DNA from 2 places in the Pseudarthrobacter sulfonivorans genome. Region 2 is predicted to be linked to the other one. Evidence: predicted binding sites of a transcription regulator. Region 2 holds the regulator's gene; the other holds the start of a gene.

Region 1 (3,407 bases), 1.0 Mb from region 2:
GGCGGGTTGACGCCGGCCATCTCCTCCATGACCCGGACTACCTGGCAGCTGTAGCCGAACTCGTTGTCGTACCAGACGTAGAGGATGACGTTCTTGTCATTGGCGATGGTGGCGAGGCCGTCCACGATGCCGGCACGGCGTGACCCGACGAAATCGGTGGAAACAACCTCCGGCGAATCGATGTAGTCGATCTGCTTGCGCAGGTCCGAATGCAGTGACATCTGGCGCAGGTAGTCGTTCACTTCATCCTTGGTGGTTCCGTTTTCCAGGCTCAGGTTCAGGATGGCCAGCGAGACGTCCGGGGTGGGGACGCGGATGGAACTTCCCGTGAGCTTGCCCAGCAGCTCGGGCAGTGCCTTCGCCACAGCGGTGGCCGCACCGGTTTCGGTGATCACCATGTTCAGCGCGGCGGAGCGGCCGCGGCGGTCACCCTTGTGGAAGTTGTCGATCAGGTTCTGGTCATTCGTGAAGGAGTGGACCGTCTCAACGTGGCCGTGAATAACACCGAACTTGTCGTTGATGGCCTTCAGGACCGGGGTGATGGCGTTCGTGGTGCAGGACGCCGCGGACACGATCTGGTCCGTGTCCTCGATGCTGCCGTGGTTAATGCCGTGCACGATGTTCTTCAGCGCGCCCTTACCCGGGGCGGTGAGGAGCACGCGGGCAACGCCGTTGCTCTGCAGGTGCTGGGACAGGCCCTCGGCGTCACGCCAGCGGCCGGTGTTGTCCACCACCAGGGCGTTGTGGATGCCGTACGCGGTGTAGTCGATCGTGGCGGGGTTGTCCGAGTAGATGACCTGGACCTGGACACCGTTCGCGGTGATGGTGTTGGCGTCCTCGTCCACCCGGATGGTGCCCTCGAACGAGCCGTGGACCGAGTCGCGGCGCAGGAGGCTGGCGCGCTTGGTGAGGTCCTTGTCCGAGCCGCGGCGCACCACAATGGCGCGAAGGCGAAGGCCGTGGCCGCCGCCTGCCTTTTCGATGAGGAGGCGCGCCAGGAGGCGGCCGATCCGGCCAAAGCCGTACAGCACAACGTCGGTGCTGGTGCGGTCATCGCCGCCACGTTTGCCCACTACCTCGGCAAGCTCGGCGCGGAGGAACTCTTCCAGGGTGGCGCCGTCGCCTTCTGCCTTGAACTTCTCTGCCAGGCGGGCGACGTCGATGGCCGCCGCACCAAGTTCCAGCTGAGCCAGGATGTTCAGCAGCGGTGCGGTCTCTTCGAGCAGGAGCTCGGTGTTGCTCATGCGGCGGGCGAAACGGTGCGCCTTGAGGATGTTCATGGTGGACTTGTTGATCAGGCTGCGGCCGTGAATGCTGGTCACCACGTTGTTTTCGCGGTACAGCCGGCCAATCACCGGAATCATGGCCTCGGCGAGAGCCTCCCGGCCCATCCACGTATCAAGACAAGAATCTGACGTCTGGCTCACAGAACTACCTTCCTCGGTTCAGCCGCATACGTCGTCGTACGCGGTTGGCGGCCACCTGATGTTGTCCAGGGGCTCTGGCACCGGCAGGATGCGGTCCATCCCGGGTGCCGTGGAGAAGCGTAAAGAAAAGCCACCGGCTGCGAACGCAGACCCGGCGGCAGAACTTCTACGTTCGCTCTCTATTCTAGGCTGGAGCGACACCGCGGACCGCCGCAACCGGCGTGAAATCACTCACATGCGGGGCGGGTCGGTGCCCGGCGGGTGGTGTTGGATGGGTTGACCGATACGCCGGGTTCTGTGCTCCCGTGCCGTTACCAGCGCGGGAGTAGCGGCCATCCATCTACGGACGCCGTTGCCGACGCCCTCCAGCGGCCTACCCGGACACTCGGGCGGGCAGCCCTCAAACGTGTCCTGTCTGGCCTTGCTCCGGGTGGGGTTTACCTAGCCTTCCCGGTCACCCGGGAAGCTGGTGGTCTCTTACACCACCGTTTCACCCTTACCTGCTGAGCCTCCGTTGCCGGAAGACGCAGGCGGTCTGTTCTCTGTGGCACTGGCCTGCGGGTTACCCCGAGTGGGCGTTACCCACCACCCTGCCCTGCGGAGCCCGGACGTTCCTCGAGCCACTTGCGTGACGCGCGGCCGCCTGGTCAACCCATCCGCAGCCAGTCTACCGCCGGAAGGAGGCCCCTCCGTCGCCGGTAGGATCGTACGGTGCTGATTCTGCTTCCCCCCTCCGAAGGCAAGACCCCCGCAGTCCGCGGGTCCGCCGTCGACTGGCCGTCACTGAGTTTTCCTGAACTCAACACCTACCGGGCCAAGGTCCTGGAAGCGCTGGGGACGGTGAGTGCACATGAGGATGCCCTCGCGCTGCTCGGCGTCGGCGCATCACTGCAGGACGACGTCGAACGCAACACCCGGCTCCACGCCGAACCGGCGGCCCCTGCGCACCAGATCTATTCGGGCGTTCTGTACGACGCCCTCGGCTACAAAACGCTGACCCCGCCGCAGCGCCGGAAGGCCGATGTTTCGGTGCTGGTGATCTCGGCCCTGTGGGGTGCCATCCGCTTCGCCGACAGTGTGCCCGCCTACCGGCTGTCGATGGGAACGGCACTGCCCGACGTCGGCCGCCTCGCCTCGTTCTGGAAGCCGCAGCTTTTGGAGGCACTCGCGGAGTCGGTGTCCGGACATCTGCTCGTGGACTGCCGCTCCAGCACGTATGCCGTGGCATGGGCACCGCCGCCGGATCAGACGGTGGCTGTCAACGTATTCACCGAGGTCAACGGTGTACGCAAGGTGGTCAGCCACTTCGCCAAGCACACGCGCGGCGAGCTGGCACGGCACCTGCTGGCCCGCCGCGGCAACGCCCCGCAGACCCCGGTACAGCTGCTGAAGGCCGCGCGCGAGAAATGGGACGCGGAGTTGGTTGACGGTTCAGCGCGGAAACCGCACGCCCTGAATATCATCCTTCCCAACTAGGTAGCACTAACTGTCGTTTTGAACGTTCAAAACGACAGTTAGCGCTACCTACATGGGCTGCTAGGCAGTTGGGGCGGGGGTGTTCCACTCGGCGGAGCGCACCAGGATGGCACCCGAATCCGGGCAGAACACAATGTCGTCTTCGGCGGCGGCCTTGATTTCTGCGAGGTCGCCGGGGCTCAGCTTCATGCCGGAGGCTTCAGAGGTTCCGTGGAACAACCGGGCGGCGCCCACTCCCCGCTTTGCCAGCGTCTTTTCGTAGACAGCCAGCATCCCGGCGTCGAGTTCTGCAGCGAATTCGGCGCGCTTCCCGCTGACAACGGTCGCTTCAGCGGCCACTTCGGCCAGGGCCTCATCGAGTTCGGCCCGGATGCCGCCGAAAGAGCCTTGGACGTTGTCCACGATGAGCTGCTGGGCCGCCTGCCGTTCGCGCAAGGAATCCAGGCGTTCCAGAACTTCCAGCTCCACGTCCTCAAGGTCGGAGCGGCGCCTGTTCAGTGACGC
Region 2 (3,407 bases):
TAGACCGGATCCAGTAGAAACACAGACTTGCGCGACCCCCGCTGAGTTCTGTGGGAATACCTCTCCGGAATGATCCCCCGCGGCACCCGCCGGGGGTACGGTGGGAAGTAAGCCGTACTGGGGGCAGGCCAGTTGGACTGCACCCAACAGCCGAACTGACATCCGACCTGCAAAGGACCGCTCATGAGCACGCCTGTCCCGCCTCCCGTCCCAAACGAGCCCGAGCCGGGCAACCAGCCGCCAGCGCCCCGATACGGCGAGAACAGCCCGCAGTTCGGGCAGCCCACACCGCCGGCGCCACAGTACGGGCAAAACGCCCCGCAGTATGGCCAGCAGACTCCCCCGGCACCCCAGTACGGGCAAAACGCCCCACAGTATGGCCAGAACAACCCGCCGCAGTTCGGCCAGCCCACGCCTCCGCCCTATGGCCAGCAGCCGTACGGGCAGTCCCCTTACGCGCAGTACCCGTCCGAACAGCCGCAGGCCACGGGATCCAACGGGGTTCCCCAGCTGGTCAACATCTCGTTCTGGCTGCTGATTGGCGCGGGGGTTGTGTATGTCATCAGCCTGCTGATGGGCATTGGCATGCTCGATGACCCGGCGATGCGCCGCGCCTTCGAAGACGCCATGCGCAGCGGTGGCGCCACCGGCACGGAGTTTGCGTTCGACGATTTCAAGGGCATCCTCGCCGGGTCGCTCGTGGTCTTCGCCATCATCGGCGCCGGGCTGTACGCGCTGGTGGCGTTCTTCGTCCGTAAGGGCAAGAACTGGGCCCGAATTCTCGGCACCGTTTTCGCGGCACTGTCCATTTTCGGCCTCTTCGGACCACCGAGCCTCGGAACCGTGGGGACGCTGGCCGGGATCGCAGCGATCGTGCTGCTCTACCTGCCGACCGCGGCACCTTACTTCCGCAAGCAGCAGCCGTTCGCTAACCCGTACGGCGCCCCGGGCACCACGCCTGGCAACCCCTACGGGCAGTAGTACCAACGAGCCGCATCCACACCCTAACGGGCGTGGGCCCCATCAGCCGCCGACGAACTAGGCGGTCTGGTCCGGGGTCTGCGCCCGTTGTGCGTGATAGGCGAGGATCTGCAGTTCGGTGGCCATATCCACCTTGCGGAGGTTGACGCCCTCGGGGACCTGCAGCATAACGGGGGCGAAGCTCAGGATGCTGTGGACACCCGCCGCCACCACGCGGTCGCACACGGCCTGCGCCACGTGGGCCGGAAGTGCCAGGACCACCATGTTGGCGCCCGTCCGCTGCAACACGGCCTCCATGTCCGCAGCGTCACTGACGCGCAGCCAGCCCACCTCATTGCCCACCACCATCTGGTCGGCGTCGAAAATTGCCACGACGTCAAACCCGCGGGACTCGAAGCCGCCGTAACGGGCCAGGGCCTTGCCGAGGTTACCCGCGCCAACAATGGCGACCTTCCAGTCGTGGGTCAGCCCCAGGGCCGCGGAGATGTGACGGCTCAGGTACTGCACTTCGTAGCCCACTCCGCGCGTGCCGTAGGAACCCACATAGGAAAGGTCCTTGCGCAGGGTTGACGAGCTCACGCCTGAAGCTTCCGCCAGCGATTCCGAAGATACCCGTTCGACGCCGTCGGACAGCAGGGTGTTAAGGGCGCGCAGGTAGATGGTCAACCGGGCCACTGCTGCGGGCGGTATTTGCTTGGCGGCCTCTGTACCGTGGACAGGCTGTGTACTGTGGCCAGTTTCTGCACCTTGGACAGCCTGGGGAGTTGAATCCAGCGAAGTCACTATCCCCTCCATCCCATCGCGTCGTGACTCCACTCTAGAGCCCCGCCGCTGGTGCCAACAAAGCCGGTGTCATTCTGCGAGGCCGCTTGCCGATTGGGCCATGGCGCGTTTGAGGACGCGCTCCAGCCGGGCTTCGTCGATCTTCCAGAAATCGCGTTGGATTCCATCCACCAGGACTACGGGGATTTCCTCCGCGTACCGCTCACGCAGTTCCGGCAGCTCGTCCACCTGCTGTTCCGTCCACCCGAGTCCCAGCGATGCAGTAACGCGTCCGACGGCGTCGCGCGCCCCTGCACACAGGTGACAGTCTGCTTTGGTGATGAGGACTACCTCGGGTTTTGCCATGCATTAACCGTATCGCCCTTCAGGGCAGAGAACACTGGCCGACGGCGGGGCGTACGGCGACGCGGGTATCCGGGCGGGCACTGGCACTCACGCTGGCACTGAAATCTTGGTCACCGAGTATTGACTAGACTCGTGGACATGCCCGAGGAGAAGTACGTCGCTGTGGTGACCCAGCCGGATGCGTTGATGCAGACCGGCGAAGCCGCCTTCTTCGACGTCGATAACACCCTCATGAAGGGCGCCAGCCTCTTCCATGTTGCCCGCAAGATGCACCAACGCGGCGCCTTCACCCTGACGCAGGCTGCGGGGTTCGCGTGGAAGCAGTTCAAATTTGTGGCGCGCGGCGAGAACATGGACGATGTCCACGCTGTCCGCGACTCCGCCCTCACCCTCGCCGAGGGCATCACCGTGGAGGACGTCAAGGCCCTGGGCGAAGAGGTCTACGACGAAATGATCGCGTCCAGGATCTGGCCCGGCGCCAAGGCACTGGCGCAGCAGCACCTGCGCGTGGGCCGGCGGGTCTGGCTGGTTACCGCAACCCCCATCGAGGTTGCCGCGGTCATTTCCACCAGGCTCGGCCTGACCGGAGCCTTGGGCACCGTGGGCGAGGTTGCCGACGGCATGTACACCGGCCGGCTGGTGGGCGACATCCTGCACGGTTCCGCCAAGGCAGTGGCAGTGCAGGCCCTGGCCCACGCCGAAGGCCTGGACCTCAAGCGGTGCTGGGCCTACAGCGACTCATACAATGACATCCCGCTGCTGACCCTGGTGGGGCACCCGGTAGCCATCAACCCCGATGCCAGGCTCCGCCGCCACGCGCGGGACAACAACTGGCCGGTCTACGACTTCCGTTCCGGCCGCCGCGCCGCAACCCTGGGCCTCAAGGCAGCAACGGCCGGCGGCGTAATTTACGGACTTTGGAAAGGCTTCGCCCGCATCCGCGGCCCCCGCATTTAGGAACCCGACCCGCCAGCTGCTGCGTCTCGCGTAGGAGCGCATCGCGGCCGAACGCGGGACGAAGGTCGCCCAGCGACCGTAGGAGCGCCTTTCGGCTGTGTCTAAGAGCCTGTTCCTAAACCTGTTTGCCCAAGCGTTTGCTGGTGATTCTGATCATTGTCCAGCGGACCATGGCTTCGTGGTGGGCCGATCGCGTCGACAATGGCCCGGCGGCAGTGGGCCTCGGGTCGTCCGCCGGCGCCGTTGATGAAGGCCGGGTCCGGCAGCAGCGGATCGATCACCCTCCACTGCGCGTTCGTGGTGTCGGTCGGATACCGGCGTGCACGCGGTGCCGGGCACGA

Evidence for each region. The regulator Rex, encoded in region 2, represses fermentation and respiration genes when NADH is low (regulators of the CRP and FNR family bind a similar motif). The targets are predictions, from matches to a motif close to CTTGTGAANNNNTTCACAAG.
Region 1: AU252_RS19590 (glyceraldehyde-3-phosphate dehydrogenase) is a predicted target of Rex. The motif match lies at 1,646-1,665, and genes of this name have one in related genera.

The regions. Positions count from the first base shown of each region.
Region 1 covers NZ_CP013747.1:4,309,705-4,313,111, reverse strand. Annotated here, with positions in the region: gene AU252_RS19590 (glyceraldehyde-3-phosphate dehydrogenase) at 1-1,427, opposite strand, end outside; RNA gene rnpB (RNase P RNA component class A) at 1,696-2,082, opposite strand; gene AU252_RS19585 (YaaA family protein) at 2,139-2,903, shown strand; gene AU252_RS19580 (zinc ribbon domain-containing protein) at 2,964-3,407, opposite strand, start outside.
Region 2 covers NZ_CP013747.1:3,278,968-3,282,374, reverse strand. Annotated here, with positions in the region: gene AU252_RS24595 (hypothetical protein) at 1-3, shown strand, start outside; gene AU252_RS14835 (hypothetical protein) at 184-981, shown strand; gene AU252_RS14830 (redox-sensing transcriptional repressor Rex) at 1,039-1,764, opposite strand; gene AU252_RS14825 (glutaredoxin family protein) at 1,834-2,109, opposite strand; gene AU252_RS14820 (HAD family hydrolase) at 2,248-3,066, shown strand.